Regions from separate parts of the Paenibacillus sp. J22P169 genome, predicted to be linked through region 2. Evidence: riboswitches for the same ligand, from Rfam matches in the RefSeq annotation. Region 2 holds a riboswitch; the other holds the start of a gene.
The links. A riboswitch is a leader RNA that binds a small molecule or an ion and turns the genes downstream of it on or off. The one in region 2 is predicted to bind FMN.
Positions count from the first base shown of each region.

Region 1 (8,043 bases), on a different contig from region 2:
ACATTGCGGTAAAGACAGGACTCTTCATCAATGAAGTCATCCTCTATCTAGCTCTGGCTTCCATCGGGATGTTCGCTACACCTAGTTATGAATTAGGGTTAGCGAATCGAATCGTGAGGCTAGCCTTATTAATAACGGTGTCTATTTTTGGAGTTCCCGGCTTTGTAATTGGCTCCACCTTATGGCTCATCCTATTGGCCATGAAGAAGTCCTATGACGCCCCCTATATGTGGCCGTTTATCCCATTTAATGCCAAGAGCTTTTTCTCTATCTTACTGCGCCGTCCAGTACTCGCTAGCAAAACAAGACTTAGCATTACCAAGCCAATTGATGGTACCCGTCAACCTAAATCATAACGCACTAAATGGGCTGGAATTATCCAGCCCATTTTTGTTTGTTCTAGGCGCATGTATTGTCAAATACGCGTTCACTATGGTACTTTTATTAGTATGTATGCGACCTCTTTAGCGGAATTTGGCATAGGGAAGGTTCAAGTAGAGAGGGGAAAATATAGCTATGTATTTACATGGTACCAGTAGAATAAATGACCAAGGCCATCTCGAAATCGGCGGTGTCGATACGACGAAGTTGGTTGCCGAATTCGGCACGCCTCTCTATGTATTTGATGAGACACTTGTGCGTCAGCGTTGTCGTGAGTTCGTCGAAGCTTTTGGGGCTTCTGGGCTGAAGTTTCAAGTAGCCTATGCAAGTAAAGCGTTTTGCGTAATGGCTATGTGCCGCATTGTGGAAGAAGAAGGTATGTCGTTGGACGTTGTATCCGATGGCGAGCTATATACAGCGCTTCAAGCGGGTTTCCCTGCTGAACGTATTCACTTCCACGGCAATAACAAAACCATCTCTGAGATGGAAATGGCAATTGATGCCAAAATTGGCTGTTTCGTTGTGGATAACTTTATCGAGCTGCAGATGTTAAATGCGATTGCGGCGGAGAAACGCCAAAAGGTGAAAATTTTATTGCGGATTACGCCAGGTGTCGAGGCGCATACGCATGAATATATTTCAACAGGTCAAACAGATTCCAAATTCGGTTTCGATTTGGGGAACGGCTCCGCATTCCGCGCGATTGAGGAGGCTTCTCAGCTTTCTAATCTAGACCTATTGGGCATTCATTCGCATATTGGCTCGCAGATTTTCGAAGTTGAAGGCTTCCGTATTGCAGCCGAGAAGATGGCTGAATTCGCCATTCACGTACGCACAGAATTAGATGTCACTTTCAAAGTAATTAACCTGGGCGGCGGCTTTGGGATTCGATATGTTAGTGAAGATACACCACTTCCCGTTGCTGTGTACGTCAAAGCGATTACGGATGCAATCAAAACGAACTTCGGCAGCAACGGTTACCCACTTCCTGAGATTTGGGTTGAGCCTGGCCGCAGTATCGTTGGCGACGCAGGGACGACGCTTTACACGGTCGGTACAACGAAGGATATTCCCGGTGTACGTAAGTATGTGGCTGTAGATGGGGGCATGACTGACAACCCGCGTCCAGCACTGTACGATGCTGTATATGAAGCGGGACTCGCTAATCGCGCTGCAGAGCAGCCAGCTGAGGTAGTTTCGATTGCCGGCAAATGCTGTGAAAGCGGCGATATGTTGATCTGGGATGTGAATCTGCCGAAGGTAGCAGCTGGTGATATTTTGGCTGTATCGAGTACAGGAGCTTACAACTATTCGATGGCTAGCAACTATAACCGCATTCGCAGACCTGGTGTTGTTTTCGTCAAAGATGGTCAGAGCGACCTTGTCGTGAAACGCGAATCTTTTGATCAAATCGTTGGCAATGACGTGATTCCGGCGAGAATGAAACAAGTAAGCAAGACGATATAATTGCATCATGAAATGAGCAGGAGGCCCCTTCGTTACGGAGGGTTCCTTCTTCTGTTTGTGTAATGCAGTCATTCATAGTAGAATAAGATATTATTTCCTAAAGGAGTGAACCACATAATGGCAAAACAAGCAAAAATTCAACTAGCAGGTGGCGGAGAGGTAATCATCGATCTTTTTGAGAAAGATGCACCGAACACTGTCGCTAACTTTGAAAAACTAGCAAACTCTGGTTTCTACAACGGACTAGTATTTCACCGTGTTATTCCAGGATTCGTAGCACAAGGTGGTTGCCCAACTGGAACAGGAACTGGTGGCCCTGGCTACCAAATCAACTGTGAAATCAACCCGAACAAACATGAGCGTGGCTCCCTAGCTATGGCACATGCTGGTCGTAATACTGGTGGAAGCCAGTTCTACATCGCTTACCAACCACAACCGCATTTGGATGGTGGACACACAGTGTTCGGTAAAGTATCCAAAGGTATGGAGCTTGTTGATGCGTTCAAAGGCAAAGACAAAATGGAAAAAGTCGAAGTTGTAGAAGTATAATTTCAAACGTAATTACAAGCATACGAAACTGCTCAGACTAAGGTCTGGGCAGTTTTTTGTATGTAGTATTTGTGTGAAATTAGAGGGGGAAAGTAGCGCGGAAGGAGGGAAATAATTTATCTAGTCCTGTTTTTCCTGTGAATAAATGGATTTTCTGCAGTTAATTTCAGGCATTTTAAATGAAATGAGCTTCAGCGGCAGAAATAACTACATATTTTCCATTTAAATCAAATTTTGAGGATTATCCCCCAGGATTAACTGTAGATTTTACAGTTATTTGTGATTCCAGAACCGCCAACTCTTAACTCCTCCACCACCAGCAATTCTGATCCAATTGAATCAGATGTTATTTAGGATCACGATGAGTTGTTGAATGGGCAATGTAATCTTTGGAATTAGCGTATAATGCCTAAACAAACGATCAGAACCTATCACTAAGTGGATACGTCAAATTGAAAAAGGGGTTCGTGTGAAAGGTGATGTGCAGTTGAAAAAGCATTGGATAACGTATATAAGCACAGGTGTAATGCTTGTTTTGCTCTGTGTATTGGCTCGACCAGCAGGAAAAGAGTTGAGGCTGCCTGTTCAAAATTCACAAAAAGTGGCCTTGATGTCCGATGAACTACGAGTCAATTCAGCTACAGAAGCGGATAGGACGCCTTTGATCGAGCAGCTTAAGTGGGAGCTTAACCAGTTACATGAACCTATTCGTGACATGACGAAGTGGTTACAGACGTTGGTCGTCCCTTACGATACTGAGAAAGAACCGTTAAATGTCATTCAGACAGATCTGGATCAGGATGGGGTTTCGAATGAATGGGTTGTTGTGCTGTATGAGGATAGGCTAGATGAACAAACTGGCGTGGTGCAGGAACGAAAGTCATATGGGGTTATCATTGATTTTATGGAAGGCAAGTTCACCTTGCAAAGTTTGGAATTTTCATCTGTCAATAACGGCCGAACAAAGATCATGACCATTATGGACCTTACAGGTGATAGCAAACCCGAAGTAGTATGGGTGTCAACAAATAGCGGAGCACATACCACTTTTTCCACGTATACCGTGTCTGCATGGTTGGATAGGAAACTTGAAACATATAGGGGGTCAGCAGTAATAGCTAGTGTATCCAAAGCGGAAATTAGGGATAAAAAGCTGCTGCTTTCTGGAGGACTAATCGGTTCAGTTGGCGCGGGGCCATGGCAGAAGGAATTTACTGAGGCGTATTCAATTAGTGGTAATGAGCTCAAGCGGACTCAAAGAGTCTATACACAGTCGCCTACACCTTATCACCGACTAATAAGCGGGTTGTGGGCTGAATCGTACGGTTACATCGAACAGGCGTTGCGTGATTATACGGAAGCTGCTGAGATGCAAGCTGTTTCCTACAAGGAATACGCTTTTATTTTTGAACGCGAGTGGGTAGAGGGTGGCATAAAGACCGGTCAAGAAGCGGAGTTCGATCGGATGATCAAACGTTTTGCACAGCTGAGGAAGGAACTGCTGACAGAGGTATCACAAGGCGTTGATCCGGCAAATGCATGCGTTGAAGTAAAGAAGAAGGCTGGTTTTGACGCGGCTTGGTTGCCTTACCTGAATGCGCCTGCTGGTTATGCGAATCCACATTGGGAAGAAGGAACGATTTGTTCGGATGTTGCAGTTTTAGAACAATGAATAACATAAACGTAATCATATACAGAGGTTCCGGTCCACTTGGGATTTAAGGCAATTTCTAAATTTATCTAATTACTTTCGTGAATTATTCGGAGTTACACCTCTAGATTAACGGAAAGCTAAGAAATAATCGGGAGTTAGAATAGGAAGTAAAACCAATAATTCCGATAATTTTTATCAGAAAAAATGAAAAAGACCTTGCAATTTTCATGCGTGAGTGATAAATTTTTGTTTAATAAAGAAATTAGTAGCTAAGGTTTAGTTACTACTTCTTTTATAGTATGCAAAACCTTCGGGGCGTGGTGAAATTCCACACCGGCGGTGATTCGCACACATGTATATGGTTGCGATCAGTCCGTGACCCGTTGTGAAGCTAGCGGTACCTGACAACAGCTTCGCTACGGTTGACCTGGTGTAACTCCGGGACCGACAGTATAGTCTGGATGGGAGAAGGAAAATGCGAATGCCAAATTCGCTAGCATGCTTGTTCATTTTTTCACATTAACAAAAATTCGGCAGGTCTGTCTGTAAAGACTTCCTAGTCGGTATTGTTTGATTTGATCAAAAATGCAACAGGCGTATTAGCTGGTGTTTATTCGTGTTATCTAAACAATCTCTGGCCCCCATCCGAAAGCGGAAGGGGCTTTTTTGCATTAGATTCAAGCACTGGATTAAGAAGGTGGTGATCATCCATGCAGCTGTTGAACGACGAAGCCTATATGCGACTTGCTTTACAGATGGCAGAGAGCGCGCTCGGACAAACTGGGATTAATCCTGTTGTGGGGTGTGTGCTTGTCAAAGAGGGCCGTATTGTTGGCATGGGCGCACATCTGAAGCGCGGACATGGCCATGCGGAGGTGCTGGCGTTGCAAATGGCAGGCGAGGAAGCTAAGGGAAGCACTGCTTATGTGACCCTAGAGCCTTGCAGTCATTATGGCAAGACACCGCCATGCAGCGATCGCCTCATCGAAGCCGGTGTAGCGCGTGTCGTTGTCGCTGTCACAGATCCGAATCCATTAGTAGCCGGCACAGGAATAGCTAAACTTCGTGCGCATGGTTTGGAAGTCAGCGTCGGCTTGCTAGGCGAAGAGTCAGCTAAGCTGAACGAGGCCTTCAACAAATTCATTGTTACCCGCATGCCATTCGTGACAATGAAGACAGCGAGCACGCTGGATGGCCGCATCGCATCCAAAACCGGTGACAGCAAGTGGATTACGTCCGAAGCGTCGCGTGCCTTCGTCCATACCCTGCGCCACCGGCATCAGGGCATCCTCGTCGGCGTGCAGACCGTCATCGCCGACGACCCGCAGCTGAGCACGCGAGGCGACGTACCGGCTGTGCAGCCGGTACGCATCATCGCGGACTCGCAGCTGCGAGTCCCGCTCGGCGCCCGCGTGCTCACCGAGCAGGATCGTCAGCCGACGATCCTGCTCGCGAGCGCACAGGCGCCCGCGGAGCGGCGTGCCGCGCTGGAAGCGCGCGGCATCACGGTCCTCACCTGCGGGGACGGCCCGCAGGTGGACCTGACGCTCGCCATGCAGCAGCTGGGCGAGCGCGAGATCGGCTCCATCCTCCTAGAGGGTGGAGGCCGGTTGAACGGCGCCATGTTGGAGCGGCGCCTGATTGATAAGCTGGTGCTGATGTTTGCGCCGAAAATTATCGGCGGGGGCTTAGCAGCACCTGTGAACATCCACTTCGAGGGCTACGCGAAGATGGACGACGCCATAACGCTCGACCGACTGCGTGTCGAGCAATTCGGGCCGGATGTTTGTATAACCGGCTATCCGATCTATAAGAGCTAGAGAATGGAGGAGTGGCATGTTTACCGGCATTGTTGAAGAAATCGGCCACATGCGCCGCATTCATAGTGGAGGGCAAGCCATGGTACTAACCATTGGCGCCAAAAAAATATTGGAAGATGTCCATTTGGGGGACAGTATTGCTGTGAATGGCGTCTGTCTCACGGTCATCTCCTATGATAGTGATTCTTTCTCCGTTGACGTGATGCCTGAAACGTATCGGAAGACGAATCTTCGCAACCTTCAATCTGGCACACGTGTGAACTTGGAACGGGCAATGGCTGCGAATGGTCGATTTGGCGGGCACATCGTGCAGGGCCATGTGGATGCCACAGCAACGATTATTTCTAGAACACCTGAAGAGAATGCTGTTGTATACCGATTTGAGCCTGAAAACCCGCATATTTTCCGTTACATTATCCCTGGTGGTTCCATCACGATTGATGGTATTAGTCTAACGGTTGTAGATGTCACAGAACACGATGTTTCCGTTTCGATTATCCCGCATACCCTTGCGCAAACCGTTCTCCATGACAAAAAAGCCGGAGACACCGTCAACATTGAGTGTGATGTTCTTGGCAAATATATGGAGCGATTGCTCAAATTTGGTCCTTCGGAATCTTCCGATCGCGTTAAGAAAAGCACGCTCACCGCAAGCTTTTTAGCAGATAACGGCTTTATGTAGTAGTTAGGAGAGGTGTATATGACACAAGACATTCGATTCAATACGATTGAAGAAGCGTTAGAGGATCTGAAATTAGGTAAAGTCATTATTGTCGTGGACGATGAAGATCGTGAGAATGAAGGCGATTTTATCGCCCTTGCAGATAAAACTACACCTGAAGTCATTAACTTTATGATCAAGGAGGGCCGTGGGCTCGTATGCGCACCGATTACGGAGGAACGGGCGAGAGAGCTTGATTTGCCTCCCATGGTGGCGCGCAACACGGATTATCATGGCACAGCTTTCACGGTTTCTGTTGATCATATAGATACAAGTACAGGGATTTCTGCCCATGAGCGTTCCAGAACGATTCAAGGTTTAATCGATCCGTCGACGAAGCCGCAGGATTTCCGCAGACCAGGTCACATTTTTCCTTTGATCGCCAAAAAAGGTGGAGTTCTCCGTAGAGCCGGCCATACAGAAGCAACCATCGATTTAGCGATTCTTTGTGACTCGTATCCGGCAGGCGTTATTTGTGAAGTCATTAAAGAAGATGGCACAATGGCCCGAGTTCCTGATTTAATAGAGATTGCCGCGAAGCATGAGCTCAGCATTATTACCATTCAAGATTTAATCCAGTATCGGAATCAGCAAGAAAAATTGGTAAAGCGAGAAGTCGAAGTGGATCTGCCAACGGATTTCGGTACGTTCAAGGCGATCGCATACACGAATCAATTGGATAACAAAGAACATGTAGCCTTAGTTAAAGGTACGATAGACCCTTCCAAGCCTACCTTGGTGCGTGTCCATTCGGAGTGTTTGACAGGAGATGTGTTCCATTCCCATCGTTGCGATTGCGGCCCACAGCTGGATGCAGCACTAAAACAGATTGATGAAGAAGGCAATGGTGTATTATTATATATGCGACAGGAAGGTCGCGGCATCGGGTTAATCAATAAATTGAAGGCTTATGTCCTTCAAGAGCAGGGATTAGACACGGTAGAAGCGAATATTAAGCTTGGATTTGCTGCAGATCTTCGTGATTATGGCATTGGCGCTCAAATATTGAAAGATCTAGGTATCACGAAGCTTCGGCTATTAACGAATAATCCGCGCAAAATCAAAGGCTTAGAAGGTTACGGCCTCGAAGTGGATGAGCGCGTTCCAATTCAAATGGAAAGTAAGAAAGATAACCTGAATTATTTGCAAACGAAGAAACAAAAGCTAGGCCATATGCTGAATTTTAAAGACGTCGGCAAGGGCATTTAATTGACTATCACATTCCAATAATCCAATATGCTTCAACAGAAAAGGAGATTCTTACCATGGCAACGATTTATGAAGGACATTTAATTTCGCAAAATTTAAAATATGGGATTGTCGTAGGACGGTTCAACGAGTTCATTACTTCCAAGCTGCTTGGCGGCGCACAAGACGCGCTTAAACGTCACGGTGTGGACGAAAATGAAATTGACATCGCTTGGGTTCCAGGCGCTTTCGAGCTTCCCCTA
Region 1 covers NZ_JCAUAO010000001.1:1,887,445-1,895,487, reverse strand. Annotated here, with positions in the region: gene AC58QG_RS08970 (spore germination protein) at 1-356, shown strand, start outside; gene lysA (diaminopimelate decarboxylase) at 517-1,848, shown strand; gene AC58QG_RS08960 (peptidylprolyl isomerase) at 1,966-2,397, shown strand; gene AC58QG_RS08955 (hypothetical protein) at 2,885-4,069, shown strand; FMN riboswitch at 4,354-4,528, shown strand; gene ribD (bifunctional diaminohydroxyphosphoribosylaminopyrimidine deaminase/5-amino-6-(5-phosphoribosylamino)uracil reductase RibD) at 4,762-5,871, shown strand; gene ribE (riboflavin synthase) at 5,888-6,553, shown strand; gene AC58QG_RS08940 (bifunctional 3,4-dihydroxy-2-butanone-4-phosphate synthase/GTP cyclohydrolase II) at 6,572-7,801, shown strand; gene ribH (6,7-dimethyl-8-ribityllumazine synthase) at 7,858-8,043, shown strand, end outside.
Region 1: another riboswitch for FMN. It lies ahead of ribD (bifunctional diaminohydroxyphosphoribosylaminopyrimidine deaminase/5-amino-6-(5-phosphoribosylamino)uracil reductase RibD); the one in region 2 lies ahead of AC58QG_RS27900 (DMT family transporter).

Region 2 (8,043 bases):
AGAGTTACTCTTTCAAGAAATTCTCAATCGATTAATCGAAATAGAAGAGCTGCCTACGCCTGAGAAGCTGGTGGATTTACTCCCCATTGGTCAGCTGCTATTGGACGATAATTGGAGCCATATGCAGCAGCATATCTTGCAAGGCTGGACGTATATCCACATAAGCGGCTATAAGTATGGCATTTTGGCCAAAACGCCGAAGCGAAGAGAACGAGCATTGGCTAAGCCAGAAAATGAGAGTCAAATTTTAGGTCCGCAAATCGCTTTTACGGAAAATTTGGAAACCAATTTAGCGCTGATTCATCACTATTTGCCTAACCCCGATTTATGCGAAATAGCCATGAATATGGGTGAAAACACCAAAACGAATATTCGTCTTGTCTACTTGAGCAATCGAGCTGATTTAGAAATGGTCTCCCATATTTATACAAGCATACAGGCGTTGGATCTGGAAGCGCTTTTGGATGCAACGATACTTGCACAATGGTTGGAAGACAACCCAAGCTCAGCTTTTCCGCAAATGATTACCACGGAAAGGGTGGATCGGGCCATATTTCCTCTTCTGGAGGGAAAGGTTGTTATTGCCGTGAGCGGCAGTCCGCTGGTCATCATTAGTCCCACTACTTTTTTTGATTTTTTCAAATCAATTGAAGATTACTATTATAGATGGCTTACGGGGCTGTTTTTTCGAGGACTGCGCATTGTGGGTATTGCGATCTCCCTGTTTGCTACGGCGTTTTATGTGGCTGCACTTACCTACCATTACGAAATTATTCCTCAGGCATTACTGGTTCCACTTGCTCAATCTCGTGCCAGAGTCCCCTTTCCTCCACTCGTCGAAGCGCTGATGTTAGAAACGATCATTCAGCTACTAAGTGAAGCCGGTGCCAGATTGCCATCCAAAGTAGGTCAAACGATGGGGATCGTTGGCGGTATCGTCATCGGTCAGGCAGCGGTTCAAGCCGGCTTCACCAGCAATATTTTAATCATCATTGTGGCATTAAGCGCCTTATCCTCGTTCACGACGCCCGTATTTGCCATGGCCAATACGATTCGGATTATTCGCTATCCAATCATTATATCCGCAGGCATACTAGGTGGTTTAGGTATCACTGTAAGCATCGCTTTTTTAATTCTGCATTTGCTGCGACAGTCCAGTTTAGGACAGCCTTATTTCTACCCTCCTTATACCATTGCAAATAAAAACAAGCGAGATGGCCTCATAAGGCTCCCTTACAAACTGAACCCGAAACGATCCGTATTCGCTAATACGGGGGAGAACAACCCGAAGGGAAACACGGATATCGATGAGTAAAAAACAACAAACGTATATGTATAGCAGCTTTCTACTCATGTTTATTATCCATGACGCTCAGGTGGGGGTAGGACTTCCCGGTTATCAAAGAATTGTGTTTGGTATCGCGGGTCATGATGCCTGGATAGCGGCCTTGATTGCGGGTATCGTAACGCAGTTCGTGGTCTGGTTAATGATTAGAACGTTGGCGAAATTCCAAAATAAGGACCTCTATGACATTCATTTGCTGGTCTATGGCAAATCGATTGGCCATGTCGCGAATTTGATCTATATGATTTATTTCTTAATAGCCACTATTATTGTGATGCGCAATTATATCGAGATGATTCAAGTCTGGTTATTTCCCAATGCCCCACAATGGATTATTGCTTTATTGATTACCAGTGTCGTATTTTATGGCGTAAATGGAGGCTTACGTACGATTGTAGGCGCTTGTTTTACCTTTGTGACCTTTACGGTTTGGTTAATCTTCCTCCTTTATTTTCCACTGATCTATGCGGACTGGACTGGCATATTCCCCATATTAGAGACGGATCTGAAGCATCTCAGTAAAGGAGTTCTTTCCATGTCGTTCACAATGGCAGGGTTTGAAATTGTCTACTTTATTTATGCCTATGCCAAAGATAAGTCCAAAGTCCAACGCTATACCCAGATTGGTTTGATGAGTGTTACCTTGGTGTACACAGCTGTCATGTTTGTTTCTATTGTTTTCTTCAGTGGAGGTGAACTATTGAAGACGGATTGGGCAACGTTTACCATGTTGAAGATTATCAAATTCCCTTTTTTGGAACGATTTGAGTACATAGGTGTTAGTTTGTGGCTCTTAGTAATTGTACCGAATCTGCTCATGTACAGCTGGGCGGCAACGAGGGGGCTGAAACGTACGTTTTCATGGAAACAAAAATATTGGTTGTATGTATTCATGGGAGCTGCTTGGGTCGCTTGTTCTTTGATTGACTCCCGTATTCAGATGGATCAGATTAATAATCTATTTGCAAAATGGGCGTTTTATATCGTTTATGTATATCCTGTGGTCCTCTTCGGTATTGTCCAATTCCATTTCTGGAGACAGAAGAAGAGGAGTAAGACCGAGGTGATCGCATGAAAAGATTCAATATCATTTTCCTTTTGTTGCTTATTTTCACTTTGACTTTCAGCTTACATCTGGAGAAAAATGTGTTGGAGAAATTAGGAATGACAATCGCGGCGGGGTATGACCAAGGTGATGGTGATAAAATCAAAGCTACTTATGTGATCCATCAGATTGATCCGAATTCCAAATCCACCGTCATGACGATCAACTCGGAGGGATTAACGAGTAAAGGTGCACGTGTTGCTGCTAACCGTAAATCGAATAAGAAAGTCGTTTCTGGTCAGCTGCGGGTTGCCATTTATGACTATAAGCTGGCCCAGACGGGGCTTTTACCATTGGTAGATACCCTATTTCGGGATGCGTCCATTGCCAGTACGGTTTATATGGCTGTCAGTAAAGACACGGCGGAAGATTTGTTAATGCATAAGTATACACAGTTCCCGGATGTGGGAACGTTCATTGTAGATAATATCCATCAGAATATTCTTGGAGAACAGATGGTCTCAGGCACACTGCATGAGTTCCTCTCGGCTCTATATTCTACAGCAGACCCCATGGTACCGCTTCTACAAAGAAAAGGCGAATCTGTAGAGTTGAAAGACGTGGCTGTTTTCAGTGGTGATAAAATGGTGGGTACCGTTGACCCAAGGGAAGCGTTCTTCCTTAAGACGATACGGGATAGATATAAAGCAGGCAATATCGAACTGTCTTTAGACACGGATCAATTGGGAGATATCGCGAAGCAAGTCAAGGATAAGACGGTAAGGATTGTGCTTGAGAATATCTCTAGCGATAGCACGAAACGGTTGATTAGCCAAGACCCGCTTAAGTTTCAGGTTGATATAAAATTGAAGGGCATGCTTACGGAAAGTTCTGCTCAGTTTGATCTCGGTCAAGCCGATGTTATTCATGCCCTGCAAAAGCAAATGAATAAAAAATCCGAAGAACATATACAAGCTTTATTAAAGAAATTAACTGCCTTAAACTCGGATCCGGTCGGATTCGGAGAATTTTACCGCAGTCGGGTGTACCATTCGAACCTGACGAGCGATTCTTGGCATGACATGTATAAATCTGCCTCCTATGATGTCCACGTCGACATGAGGATCGTGCGATTGGGACAAATCCAATAGCACATAAAAAGGGTTGCCAATCAAACTGTAACCTGATAGTATACATTTAATCGAATATGAACCTTCGGGGCAGGGTGAAATTCCCTACCGGCGGTGAGGATACCCGTGTGTATCTCAAGCCCGCGACTCCTAGCCAGCAATGGCTGGGACTGACTTGGTGGAATTCCAAGGCCGACGGTATAGTCCGGATGGGAGAAGGTGAAGAACAGCCTTTTAAATTTCGATAATTTAATAGGTCTGTTTGTCAATGCCCCCGTTTAATCTGAACGGGGGCATTGTTTCTTCGAGAAGGTTCAATTCAAAACGTTCAATAGGAGGTTTTTGAATTGGAAAATGCATTTAAGTTTGGAAGTAAGGGTGCGACTTCTCAGAGCTCACGAACAAGTGGTATGAGTGGGATCTGGTATGTAGCGCTTGGCGCAACCCTGTGGGGATTGGATCCGCTCTTTCGGATCCTATTATTAAAAAGCTTTACCTCAGCTCAAATTGTATTCATCGAACATGTCTTATTGGCCATTTACGCGGTGCCTGTACTGATCAAGTATCGCCGGACGTTAACGGGCAAGCTATCCATTGCTGTCTTAGGAGCCCTGCTCTTCATATCCTGGGGAGGATCGGCGATTGCCACCATACTATTCACTGCGGCTTTCTCTCACGGAAGTGCCAACGCCATCTTGCTTTTGCAGAAATTACAGCCCTTATTCGCCATTATTTTAGCACGTGTACTATTAAAGGAAACATTGCCTTCGAAATTTTCTAGATATATTGTTGTTGCTCTCCTAGGTACTTATCTGTTGACGTTTGGTCTTGGTATGCCTGACATGGGCTTGAAGGATTTAGGTACAATCAGTTGCTTATTTTCCATTCTGGCAGCAGTCTTATGGGGCGGATCAACCGTGATGGGGAAATTCCTGCTTTCGAAAAATTTGGATTTCCCAGTCGTCACCTCACTGCGGTTCTTGATGGCACTTCCTTTGTTAGCAGTTGTATTATTGGCTAGTGGTGACCATTGGCAGTTGAACGGTTCGAGCAGCGAGCTGACGATCATCGCAGTAAACCTGCTGTTCCAAGCCTTTTTCCCAGGATTGCTCAGCATGCTGCTTTACTATAAAGGTTTATCTTCTACGAAAGCGTTCTTTGCTACGCTAGCCGAGCTTGCCTTCCCTGCAGTTGGTGTATGTATGAATTGGCTTGTATTTGGTCAAAAGCTGACCTTAGGTCAACTGCTAGGGTTCATACTGATTTGGTTAACACTATGGTTTATGAGTCGGCAGAGTCAGTCTGGTCAGCAGAAGAATTGATGCAATAACGAGAAACCTCTTTTTAAGGTATAGGGTTAAAAATTTGCACTAGTCAAATAATGGCAGATGATTTAAGCTTGACTCATTGATGTGATGAGGAGGGCTTTATAAGATGGAAATCAAATTATTCAAAGCATTGTGGGGCATGGATGGATCACTGGAGTCCCAATTCGAGCGTATTGCTGCAGCAGGTTATGACGGAATCGAAGCACCCATGCCGACTCTTGCGGACGAGGATCAGTTCCGGAAGCTATTGGAATCGTATCAAATGGACTACATTGCCATGGTCTTTACCGCTGGACCTGATCATATTGCTTCATTTGGGGAGCAAGTATCGCGCGCGGTTTCCTTTCGCCCCTTCAGCATAACTTCACACAGCGCTAAGGATTCGATGCCCTTTGAAGAGCAAGTCGCATTCTTCCGTGAAGCAGCTGAAATCGAGAACAAATATGGGATCGCGATTGGCCATGAGACTCACCGCGGCAGAGCGCTCTATAATCCTTGGGAAACCGGAAGGCTGTTGGATGCCGTTCCAGGGATCAAGCTTACAGCGGATTACAGCCATTGGTGCTGTGTAACCGAGACCACCTTGGAGAGTCAAGAGGAGAATCTGCGCAAATCCTTCCCCCGTGTTCAACATATTCACGGCCGCGTAGGCTATGCACAAGGACCACAAGTGCCAGATCCAAGGGCACCGGAGTATGCACACGAATTACAACGGCACATGAGCTGGTGGGACAGCATTGTTCAAGCGAAGCAGGACGCAGGCCAAACGACGATCACCTATACACCAGAGTTTGGACCTCCGGGTTATTTGCACACTTTGCCATTTACGAATCAACCGGTTGCCGATTTATGGGATGTATGCCTTTGGATGGGAAAACATTTCAAAGGACAATATAAGAGTATCTAAACCTATTACTCTCTGTTGAAGGTACAATCATGCTTAGTAAACTACAGAAAATGCCTGCCTCAAGACTTATTGTTATCGCTTATATGATCGGTATATTGCTTATTGCCGTCATTCTGAAATTACCTATCAGTTTACAATCGGGCGCCACAATCTCCTTTGTGGACGCCCTCTTTACTTCCGCCAGTGCAGTCAGCGTGACAGGCCTTACAACAGTAGGCATTAAAGACACGTTAAGCGGCTTCGGCATAGGTGTACTGATCATTGCTTTTCAATTCGGTGGTATCGGCGTCATGACGCTGGGGAGCTTTTATTGGTTGTTGTTCGGGCAGGAGATCGGATTGCTGCAGCGCAAGATGATTATGATTGACCAGAATCGCAACAACCTATCTGGATTGGTTCAGCTAATGAAGCTAGTGCTGGGCTTTACGCTGATTCTAGAGGCGATTAGCACACTGGCATTTGGCTTGTATTTCTATTTGGCTGGTGAATATGGGTCGATTTGGAGCGCCTTGTACTATGGCATGTTTCATACCATTTCGGCGTTTACGAATGCAGGTTTTGATTTGTTTGGCAATTCACTGCTGGATTATTCGGGAGATTATTTCGTACAGGTGCTTACGATCATCTTGATTGTATTAGGCGGGATTGGATTTCCAGTCCTGGCTGAGCTTCGAGAATATTTGTGGGGCGGGCATAAGAATTTCCGATTTTCTTTGTTTACGAAACTTACTATCGTAACGACATCGGTGTTGTTACTGTTCGGTGCGATTGGATTTTGGGTGACGGAGCGAACGCATGCGTTGGCAGGGATGAGCTGGCATGGGAAAATACTCAGCGCACTCTTCACGTCTGTCACATCTCGCAGCGCGGGACTTACCACGATTGATATGTCTACAATTACAGAAGCAAGCTTGCTGCTAGTATCTTTATTAATGTTTATTGGTGCAAGCCCCTCCAGTATGGGGGGCGGTGTTCGAACAACGACCGTAGCCGTTATTGTACTGGCCCTTATTGCTTATGCTCGCGGGGAGAAGGAGCCGAAGGTGTTCGGCCGGATGATTAGTCAGGAGGACTCCCTTAAGAGCTTTGTATTTTTCTTGACGGGTATTGCACTGCTGCTCGGGGGGATATTTGTGCTTCTCTTGGCCGAGCCGAATCGCTGGGGAGTGTCCGCCATCTTATTCGAGGTTGCCTCGGCATTTGGAACGTGTGGTTTATCCACAGGAATCACAGGAGAGCTTGGCAGCGTTAGTAAGATCTCGCTGATTGTGCTTATGTTTATCGGAAGGATCGGATTATTTCTGTTCTATTCCTTATTTACCAACGGAAAGAAGAAACCTCTAATCCGGTACCCAGAAGAAAAGTTGATCATTGGATAAGCAGCTAACCCCATAGTAACCGAGGTGGATCGTAGTAGATCTGCCTCGGTTTTTTCTGCTTTTGTGCTTGGTGTTATAAGCCATCATGTTAAGTGTTTTTGGGTACAACTTTGTTGGTTTTGGATAAATACTTGCCTCATCCTGCTCGGTATAATGGGATTTATTGAGAGTGATCATCCCTGACAATGAGGGGAAAGAGGAGGCAAATACCAGATGCAATATACGAGTTTTGCGAGTTCAAATGTTCAGGTATCACGGCTTGGCTTTGGAGCGATGGGCTTAGGCGGATCATTCGGTACATATGATGAATCCTACTTGATTCAAACTGTACTGCACAGCTTGGAGCAAGGTGTCACCTTGATTGATACGGCGCGTGGCTACGGGGAGTCGGAACGCATTGTTGGTCTGGCGCTGAAGCAGTGGCGGGGGGAACGTCCTTTTGTCACCTCGAAAATACAATCCTTAGGGCCGGGATCGATCGGATGGGGAACGCATATCCCTGTAGAAAGCGCTTACCCACAAGGCTGGCTGCGCGAATGCACCGAAATCTCCCTCAAGCAGCTGGGGCTTGAAACGATCGATCTGATGCAGCTCCATCAATATTGGCCGCAGTGGGATAAGAAGGACTACTGGATGGAAGAATTGCTTCGTCTGAAAGAAGAAGGAAAGATTCGTTTCATCGGAATCTCTATCCCCGATCAACGTCACGATATCGCGCTCACGCTTGTTCAAAGCGGCAAGATTGACGCCGTACAGACCGTATTCAACATATTCGATCCACTACCGCTTGATTGCTTAATTCCTTTCTGTGAGGAGCATCACGTTGCTTTCCTAGCTCGTTGTGTGTTGGATGAAGGCGGTCTGACAGGCTTCTTAACCACGGATACGCAATTTGACAGTAAGGATTAC
Region 2 covers NZ_JCAUAO010000008.1:52,730-60,772, forward strand. Annotated here, with positions in the region: gene AC58QG_RS27885 (spore germination protein) at 1-1,315, shown strand, start outside; gene AC58QG_RS27890 (GerAB/ArcD/ProY family transporter) at 1,308-2,420, shown strand; gene AC58QG_RS27895 (Ger(x)C family spore germination protein) at 2,417-3,541, shown strand; FMN riboswitch at 3,598-3,745, shown strand; gene AC58QG_RS27900 (DMT family transporter) at 3,931-4,842, shown strand; gene AC58QG_RS27905 (sugar phosphate isomerase/epimerase family protein) at 4,955-5,755, shown strand; gene AC58QG_RS27910 (TrkH family potassium uptake protein) at 5,785-7,134, shown strand; gene AC58QG_RS27915 (aldo/keto reductase) at 7,348-8,043, shown strand, end outside.